Regions from separate parts of the Pseudoalteromonas sp. SaAl2 genome, predicted to be linked through region 1. Evidence: predicted binding sites of a transcription regulator. Region 1 holds the regulator's gene; the other holds the start of a gene.
What was found. Region 1 encodes LexA, which represses DNA repair genes until DNA is damaged. Its sites were predicted from a motif close to TACTGTATNNNNATACAGTA; they were not measured.

Region 1 (4,969 bases):
CAATCATCAGGGGTATCATCCAGTTTGCCAGCCCAGTAAATGCCGGCATGACAGCACCAAACACCATTATCAAACCATGGACTGTGGTCATTTGATTAAAAAAGTGCGGGTCAACTAATTGTAATCCTGGCTGAAATAATTCAGCACGGATCACCATCGCCATGGCACCACCGATCAAAAACATGGTCAGTGAAAATATTAGATATAAGCTCCCGATATCTTTATGGTTAGTCGTAAACAGCCAACGCTTAAACCCAGTTGCACCGTGATGATGTCCAGCATCGTGATGCGCAGCGCCGTTATTATTTTCGTCTGTTATGCTACTCATTACTTAGCCTCCGCAGTTGCATCAATCAAAGCCTGAATTTGGCTAGGTTGAACCACATCGCCCGTGTCATTACCCCATGCATTACGCTTATAGGTCACGACCGCCGCAAGTTGTTTTATCGATAGTTGTTTTACAAATGCCTGCATTGCTGTGCCTGGGCGGCCATGAACCACAACGTCAATATGCTCATTAACATCACCCAATACCACAGGGCTACCTTTTAGGGCAGGGAAAACACCAGACAACCCCATACCGGTAGGCTGATGGCACGCTGCACAACTGGCCATATAGACTTGTTCACCTAAGGTCATTAACTCTTCTTTAGATAAGGTTTGGTCCATCAATGCTGCATCTGCGGCAGCCGCCTTTTGTTTAGCTTGCTTGGCATCGGCTAACCAATTAACAAAATCTTGCTCAGACTTTGCCTCTACAACCACAGGCATAAAGCCATGGTCTTTACCGCATAGTTCGGCACACTGGCCACGGTAAATACCCTCTTCGTTAATTTTGGTCCATGTTTCATTAATAAACCCAGGGTTGGCATCTTTTTTAACAGCAAAGTCAGGCACCCACCACGAGTGAATAACGTCATCTGAGGTCATTAAAAAGCGAATTTTTTTATTGATTGGTAAAACTAAAGGTTTATCAACTTCAAGTAGGTAGGTTTCCGTTTTTTCAGCCTGGTTGCCAATTTGGTCGCTCGGTGTTGATAAAATAGAGTAAAAATCTACGTCTTCTCCCATATATTCATAATGCCATTTCCATTGCGAGCCAGTAATTTTGATTGTTAAATCAGCTTTACTGGCATCTTCCATTGCAATTAAGGTTTTTGTCGCAGGCACTGCCATTGCAATTAGGATGACGAACGGAATCGCAGTCCAAAGTATCTCAACTTTAGTGCTTTCATGGAATTGGGCTGGTATAGCCCCTTTTGATTTGCGATGATGTATTAAAGCCCAAAACATAACGGCAAATACAATCACCCCAATCACACAACATATAATAAAAATTGTCATGTGCAGTTGATAAACATTATTACTTATATCGGTTACACCTTCGCGCATATTAAATTGGCTATTTGCCAATAATTGCTGCGGCAGCATAAATAATATAAGGCACAAGGTAGAGCTCAGTTTACCCATGTGACGGCTCCTTTTGATGCTATTGCTAAACGCAAAGCGAAAAGGCGGCACTGCTTTTTTCGCGCCAATTCGTTATTTTTATTGTAACTGGTTAAGTTAGTCTCTTCGCATGCAACAATAAATTGCAGCAAGGCCCCAAAGATCTGTCGTTAACACAGTGTATTAACCAATTAGTTAAAAAATGAACAATTAGCAAGTTTTAGTGCAAATAAAATTCTATTTTGGTGCAAAAATAACAATACAAAATCAGCGCGTTATTTTAAATTCAAGAGGGAAAAGAAATGGCTAAAAGCAGGAGAGTCCTAGCTTGTATAGGGGTTTAGTAGCTACAGGTAAGTGCTAAAACTAGCAGTTAAATAAAAATATAAAAGTGAAAGCACCAAATATCACCAATTTGGTGCAAAATAGGTTTACATCCAATCTGCATTGCGGATCACACCGACTGCAAGCCCTTCAATATTAAAAGACTCATGTTCTAAATCAACTTCAATGGCTGAGAACTCTTCATTTTCGGCGTGCAACAAAACTTTACGCCCGGCTTTTTCTAGGCGCTTTACTGTTACATCATCATCAACGCGCGCAACAACTACTTGGCCGTTTTCAGCAACTTGTGTTTTATGCACAGCAAGTAAATCACCATCCATAATGCCAATATCTTTCATACTCATACCCTGTACACGCAATAAAAAATCAGCGGCAGGCTTGAACATTAAAGGGTCAATCTGGCAATGGCTTTCAACATGCTGTTGCGCAAGTATTGGTTCACCAGCTGCTACTCGGCCAATTAATGGTAATCCTAGTTGCTCGGGTTCATCCTCTTCCACCAGCTGAATACCGCGGCTTGCGCCTGGCTTCATTTTAATAACACCTTTTTTAGCCAGTGCTTTTAAGTGTTCTTCAGCAGCATTTGCACTTTTAAAACCCAAGGTTTGGGCTATTTCAGCACGCGTAGGCGGCATACCAGTGTCTTTGATAAACACTTTGATTAATTCAAGAATTTGAGCTTGACGATTCGTTAATGGGCGCATACAACTGGTTTTCCATACAGTACATTTAACTGTGAGTATATACAGTTATTTAAAAATCGCAAATTTTAAATTAGTTACCTTTAACCCTTCTTGATTACCATCTGGTACTCAACAATAAAGTGGCGCTATTTAAACCATCATCAGATTTCAAAGATGAGCCTAAACCAAACTTCAGTGCTATATGTTCATTAAACCAGTACTGTGTTTGCAACTCATAATTATCATTTCTATCGCCACGGTTATGTACGTTAGCAACTAAAGCAACCGACCAACCTTGGTTTACATAATAGCTTGCCCGGCCTTGAATAAAGCGATAACGCCCTGCCAATTGCTTTGCCTCTATATCCCAGCCTTGGTTATGATTGATTTTAGTCCAGCGAATGTATGGCGCATAACTCCACTCTACCGAAGTTAGCTCCTCGCCTGGATAATAAACGCGAGTTTCTTCTACCCGACTATAAAAAGCAGTTAAGCCAATTTGCAATTGATCGTTTACTTGATTACCTATTGATGCACTTAGTAAAGAGCTATCTGATTGCCAATTACTACTATCGTCATTTATATGTTGGATACCACCGGATAGAATTAATCCATTTTCAGCGTAATATGCGCCATCAGCATTTATGTAATACAGGTTATCATTAGCAAACCCGCCGATAGCGACATTACTCACGCTATGTAAATGTGCCTTTAAGTTCTGCGGGCCAGATAAAGCATTTAAGTCATCACTAAAATAACGATATCTCGCACCTAAAAATGCTTTATCCAAGCCACTTAAATCCGTGAACCCGAGATCAATCTGATGATTGATATCTGCATAGCTGGATAACGATAAGCAGCTAATTAACAGCATTATTCCTTTTTTCATCATGCGTTCCTAAAATGTAACATTAGGTACATTTTAGCTATTTTGATGATCTTAACTGTAGGAAAGTGTACAAAAGTGTAGACTGGTTTTAAATTTTCAATTGAGGACATTCCATGACTATTTGGTATCAACCAATCACCTTAGAACAGTGTAAACAACTTGATGAGGGCATTAACGGCCAAGGTACATTAATGAAAACAATGGGTATTGAAATTAGCGAGATTGGTGATGACTACTTAGTTGCCACTATGCCCGCGATACCTCAACATCATAATCCTATGGGCATGGTACATGGCGGTGCCAATGTCGTACTTGCTGAAACGGTTGCCAGTTATGCAGCAAACTTTGTGATTGATTTTACTAAGTTCTATTGTGTCGGCCAAGAAATCAACGCCAATCACTTAAAAGCTTCACGCAATGGAACTTTAACCGCAATAGCAAAGCCTATTCATTTAGGCAGACGTACTTCAGTATGGGAAATTAAAATAACAAATAGCCGCAACGAGCTATGCTGCGTATCAAGAATGACCGCAGCAGTGGTTGAACGTAAAAATTAGCTTTCGATAGGGTAAATCGTTATTTCAACACCCGCACCAATTGCAGATATTCTGAGCAGAGTGTCTGCTTGCAGTGCTTGATTAAAACATTTCGGTGAAGTACCCGACTCAAAGCCAATATCAAATGTACGCCGAGAACACGACAGCCACTGTTTTAATGCATTACGTGAGCATGACTCTATTAACTCACATAAGTGATTAATTGCTTTATCCGGCGTAGATACCTCGATATTTGCTTCTACACGCGCTAATTGACGATATTCATCGTGGTCATAATGTAAAACTGTGGCAATTTTTTTTTAAGTCAGCCACTAGCGCACTAATATCTTGTTTAGACTCAAGCTCTAGATCTACGTTTAAAAATTGAATTTCCGACATTTGTAGCTTTACCCTTAACCCATGTTAAATACACCGCAAACTTTAACCTAAATTTGTATATATACCAAATCATCTATTACCTGCGACAATTTGCCACATTGGCAAAAGCCCCCTAATCTATAAAATATCGCACTGAAAAATAACAACAAATGATTAAGTAATGAACAAACGTATTTTCAAGCATGCACGAAAAATTCATAAATGGCTTGGTTACATACTCGCACTACAAATCTTTGCATGGCTGTTAGGTGGTTTCGTCATGAGTGCAATTCCTCTCGATAAAGTACATGGCAAACATTTAGCGATGCGTTCGCTTGAAAACCCGTTTACGCAGGTCGACTACCCTACATCACTCGATAACATTGTTTCTCAGGTGGCGCAGCCAATACAAATAAATTACACCCACTTTTTAACAACACCTATTATTACTGTGACTAGTGAAAATGAAGAGCACAATTTTAACGGCTTAACTGGCCGCCCTTTCATTGCGCCAAGTAAAGTGCAAATAATTGCTAATGCACAAGCTCACTTATTAATCGATGCCAAAGTAAATGCAGCGACTAAACTCAAAATAGGTCCAAGGGAAGTTGGCTATAAAGAGAATATTTGGCAAGTTAGTTTCGATGATAATTTTAATACAACCTTGTATTTATGGGCTGATAGCGGCA
Region 2 (4,969 bases), 1.5 Mb from region 1:
CTTTAACGTTTCATTTTCTTTGTCAGAAAACTCAATAGCACGTTCTAGGTTATCAATAACAGGTAGTAATTCGTTTGCAAATTTCTCTAAAGCAAATTTATGCGCTTTCTCTACGTCTTGTGCAGCACGACGACGAATATTTTCAACATCAGCAGCAGCACGAACTACGCCATCTTTTTGATCATTGATAGTTTGCTTTGCAGCTTCAAGCTCAGCGTATAGCATCGCAATTTCAGCTTCTGGACTTACTTCTTCAGCTTCATGTGCATCTGCGGCTTCTACTGCGGCTTCGACATCTGCTTGCATTTGATCTAATTCTTCGTTGAGTTCAACTTCTTGCTCTGGTGATTTTGTCTGCTCAGACATAATTTAAGTACTCCAATTCTTTACAATTGCGGTAATTATGGGGATTGAATCAAAAGATTCAAGAGTCAGATGACTCGATTAATCTAAATTCTTGTATGATTGCTTCAATTTGCGCCGATTTAGGGCAAATAACACAAAATCGACTTTGATATTCTTGATTCTGAAAATACGGCACACTGATCACCATTAATTCATCGCAATCTGTAAATGGCAGTTGATCTGTATTAAGCACAGATACGCCATTTTTAAAAGCCAGCTTATCTTCTACAAAATTTAAGAACGACACGCCAATGTTTAAACTTTGTTGGCAATCGATTTGTCGATACAGATAATTCTCACCAACTACAATGCTATTGTCTGAACCCAGCTTTTGGCTCAATTCTCGCGTCCACTGATTTAATGAATCATGACAATTACGCGGTGCAGTATTGGCCATTGCCTGCATCCGATACAACCCTTCCATTAAGGTTTGTTGACTAAATACCGTATTTAACCACGTAGCGAACTGGTATCGCACAGTATCTGAAGCATCATTGGGTTTGTGAATACAAATATTATGACTTTGACCTGCTCTATCGAGTAATAAAATAAGCCAGTCGTTGCTATCAAAATCGAGCACTTCTACTCTAAATACATGTTGCGAGCTTACTTGCGGTAAGCCAACACAACAACACACTTGGTATTTTTGACTTAGTCCATGCGCCAACTCAACCAATTGCGCCTGAGCGGGATGCCAATATTGAGCAATATCAGTTAACGGAAAAAAACTCACTTAGCCAATAATCAAATCCCGCATTTGTTGGGACGCGCCCCGCAGAAGTATGTGGTGAATATAACAGCCCGACCTTTTCAAGGCGTGACATAGCATTACGCACCGTTGCAGAGCATACAGCCATGCCTTTTTGCTTAGCAATACGGCTTGAAGCCACAGGTAAACCTTCACCATTACAATAAAGACTCATTACGGCGGAAAATATTTGCTGATCTCGCGGATTTAAATTCATAGTATCTACATCTTGCTGCATATAGAGTATATCGGGGCAACGAGAAGTTATTTCAAGACTCTGAGCTTTTCAAAGCGATCATTTTTGAGTTACCCTAGCGATATCATAATTTATTGCGTAAATATCATGGAATCACCGTTTAAAACCATAGGCTTAATTGGTAAAGCAAATCACGACGGCGCCGCTGCAACCTTACAAAGACTCTATATATTTTTAAATGCCTTAGGGTTTAACGTGATTGTGGAGCAACGCACAGGGCATCAACTTGCCGAAGTACCCAAAGATAAGCTTGTCAAATTGATCGAACTTGGTGAGCGAGCTGATTTAGCCATCGTGGTTGGTGGTGATGGTAATATGCTTGGCGCAGCACGCGTATTGGCGCGATTTAATGTTGCCGTGATTGGTGTGAACCGAGGTAACTTAGGATTCCTGACAGATTTAAACCCTGAAGGTTTTGAAGCCAGCCTTGAACAAGTACTTAGTGGCCAATACATAGAAGAAAACCGCTTTTTACTTGAAGTCGAGGTGTATCGCCATGAAGAGCTTAAAAGCGCCAACTCAGCAGTAAATGAAGCGGTATTACATGCTGATAAAGTCGCTCACATGATTGAATTTGAAGCTTTTATTAACGACGCATTTGTATTTTCGCAACGCTCTGATGGGCTTATTGTATCCACCCCAACAGGTTCAACTGCTTATTCGCTTTCTGGCGGTGGGCCAATTTTAACACCTGAACTTAACGCTATTTCATTAGTACCAATGTTTCCGCACACCCTTTCAAGCCGCCCATTAGTAGTTGATGCCGATAACGAAGTACGACTAAAGCTAAGCTTAGAAAATACCGACAGTCTACAAGTCAGTTGCGACAGCCATGTGGTTTTAGCTGTACTCCCAGGCGATGAAGTAGTCATTAAAAAGGCGGATAAAAAACTGAGATTAATTCATCCTAAAGACTACTCTTATTATCACGTTCTACGAACGAAGCTTAATTGGGGTAGTCGTTTGTATTAATTTTATTGCACTTACCCATACTTTAGAGCAAAATATTAAAAAACAATATAAATACCTTAAATGGGAAATAAAGCCGATATGACGTACGTTGTATTTTTAGCTTTGCTGTTATTAATTACATTATTAGGTACCTACCTTGTTATTGAAAATAATCGCCGCAAAGCACGCGAAGCTGAAAAGCGACAGTTTAACAACCGAGTGATTGAAGTTACGAATAATTTAAAAGCAAAGTTAAATGAGTTTTGCGCAGCAAAAATTATAAAACCAAAATATATAGCCCGCATTCAGGTGATTGCCAGTAACTTTTTTGTTGTGCAACCACACACAGATGAAAACTTACTATACCTAGAGCGCATTGTTGATTCACTAATAAACACGGTTAATAGTGAACTGGCAAAAACCTACGTGACCGGTGAGCGTGGTCAGTTATCAGAACAACTGTCGTTATTTGTGGCCGAGTTGCCGTATGGCGGTATTGAGTACAACCGTACATTTTATTATGAAATTCTCCCTTCTCTTATAAAAACCTTGGAGTCAGCAGAGCTTAGCGGCAATGGCGATGACTACATAACAACAACGGATAATAACAACAATTCAGCAGAACAAAATAACAGCATACATAGTAATATTGCATAACGGGTTGGGTGAGCAATTCACCCTGCACTAATGATTTAAAAGTTATCTATATTACTCAACTACCTATTACAGTTTCTCCTGCCACATTTAGCCCTTCCACTGTTCATTGCCCTTTCTAGTATGTATATAAAATTTGAATTAATTTAAAAATTTAATTTGCAAAAAACCAAAACACTGTATAAATTAACAGTTAATTGGCTGGATGGATAAACAGTATGTTAATTGGATTAGAAATAAAAAACTTCGCAATTGTAAGCAACCTGAGCACTGAGTGGCACAGTGGCATGACAGCAATAACCGGTGAAACAGGTGCCGGTAAATCGATTGCTATCGATGCCCTATCTTTATGCCTAGGAGAACGCGCAGAGGCCTCAGCTGTTCGCCCTGGCACAGAGCGGGCAGAGATTTGCGCACAATTTGATATCACTGCATTACCAAATGCAGTTCAATTTCTAGAGCAAAATTTACTATCCAATGATGACAAGGAATGCTTGCTGCGCCGCGTTATTTGTAAAAATGGCCGCAGCAAAAGTTATATTAATGGCAGCCCTGTCACGGCAGCTCAATTAAAAGAGTTAGGCCAACATCTTATTTCGATTCATGGTCAACATGCCCATCAGCACTTATTGAAAGCGGATCATCAACTGCATTTGCTAGACGCTTATGCTGGGCATATTGAACTTGTTGATGCTGTGCGAAGTAAATATCGACATTATCAAAGTTTACAAAAAGAGTTCACTGCGCTTGAACAAGCCCAGCAACAGCAAGCTGCGCAAAAACAATTATTAGAATATCAAGTCGCTGAATTAGACGAATTTGCCCTGCAACAAGGTGAATTCACCGCTATTGAAGCAGAGCACCATAAGTTAAGCCACAGTCAAACAATTCTTGAATCTTGCCAGCGTGAGCTACAACACTTATATGAAAGTGATGAGCAAAACGCATGCTCTATTTTACAACACAGCGCCCAACGCTTTGCAGAGCTTGCCCACTATGATGCTAGCTTAACAAGTGTTGCTACCTTATTAGAAGAGGCGGCTGTTCAAGTAGAAGAAGCAAGCCGTGAAATCAGAAACTACGCCGAGCAAACGGAGCTTGACCCTAACCGCTTAGTTGAGGTTGAAGAGCGTTTAAGTGGCGCCATGGATCTTGCTCGCAAACATCATATTAAACCTGAAGAGCTGGTTGATTTTCACCAATCAATTAGCCAAGAACTTGAATCAATAAGCCACAACTCTGACAGGCTCGAGCAGCTAGCACAAGAAATTGAAGACGCACTTAGTACATATCAATATGCCGCTGATGAATTAAGTGAAAGCCGCTTGCAAGCTGCAATGACATTAAACACCTTGATCAGCGCTAGTATGGCAAACTTATCTATGGAGAATGGCCAATTTGAAATAGCCCTAAAAAAAGAGCCAGAGCGTGCGCCTAATAGCCTTGGTTTTGACTCTATTGCATTTTTAGTATCAACCAACCCTGGGCAACCACTACAGCCTTTATCTAAAGTAGCATCTGGTGGTGAGTTATCGAGAATTAGCTTAGCGATACAGGTTATTATTGCGCAAAAAGTGACAACACCGACCCTGATTTTTGATGAGGTAGATGTGGGTATTTCTGGCCCAACGGCCTCAGCGGTAGGAAAATTATTACGTCAACTGGGTAAATCAACCCAAGTTATTTGCGTTACTCACTTACCTCAAGTGGCAAGTTCAGGGCATCAACAGTTTTTTGTTGCCAAAGAAATCGCCGATGGCGAAACGTTTACCCATATGCAAAGTTTAAATAAAAATGGCCGTATTGATGAAATTGCCCGCTTGCTCGCCGGCGATAACATTAGCAAAATGGCCCGGGCAAACGCTAAAGAGCTTATTTCTGCCCACGGTTAAGCTCAGTACTTTGTTTAATAACTCATAATGAATAGACGAAAATGATAAATAACACCACACTCA

Region 2: a site for LexA is predicted at 3,190-3,209, ahead of recN (DNA repair protein RecN). Genes of this name have one in related genera too.

What each region holds. Positions count from the first base shown of each region.
Region 1 is NZ_CM129605.1:3,635,990-3,640,958, reverse strand. Features, by position in the region: gene ctaD (cytochrome c oxidase subunit I) at 1-328, opposite strand, end outside; gene coxB (cytochrome c oxidase subunit II) at 328-1,470, opposite strand; gene lexA (transcriptional repressor LexA) at 1,881-2,498, opposite strand; gene ACU8V8_RS17200 (hypothetical protein) at 2,593-3,369, opposite strand; gene ACU8V8_RS17195 (PaaI family thioesterase) at 3,480-3,923, shown strand; partial or broken gene ACU8V8_RS17190 (hypothetical protein) at 3,920-4,301, opposite strand; gene ACU8V8_RS17185 (hypothetical protein) at 4,462-4,969, shown strand, end outside.
Region 2 is NZ_CM129605.1:2,117,705-2,122,673, forward strand. Features, by position in the region: gene grpE (nucleotide exchange factor GrpE) at 1-366, opposite strand, end outside; partial or broken gene ACU8V8_RS10190 (HrcA family transcriptional regulator) at 425-1,391, opposite strand; gene nadK (NAD(+) kinase) at 1,497-2,381, shown strand; gene ACU8V8_RS10200 (hypothetical protein) at 2,460-3,017, shown strand; gene recN (DNA repair protein RecN) at 3,233-4,906, shown strand; gene ACU8V8_RS10210 (hypothetical protein) at 4,948-4,969, shown strand, end outside.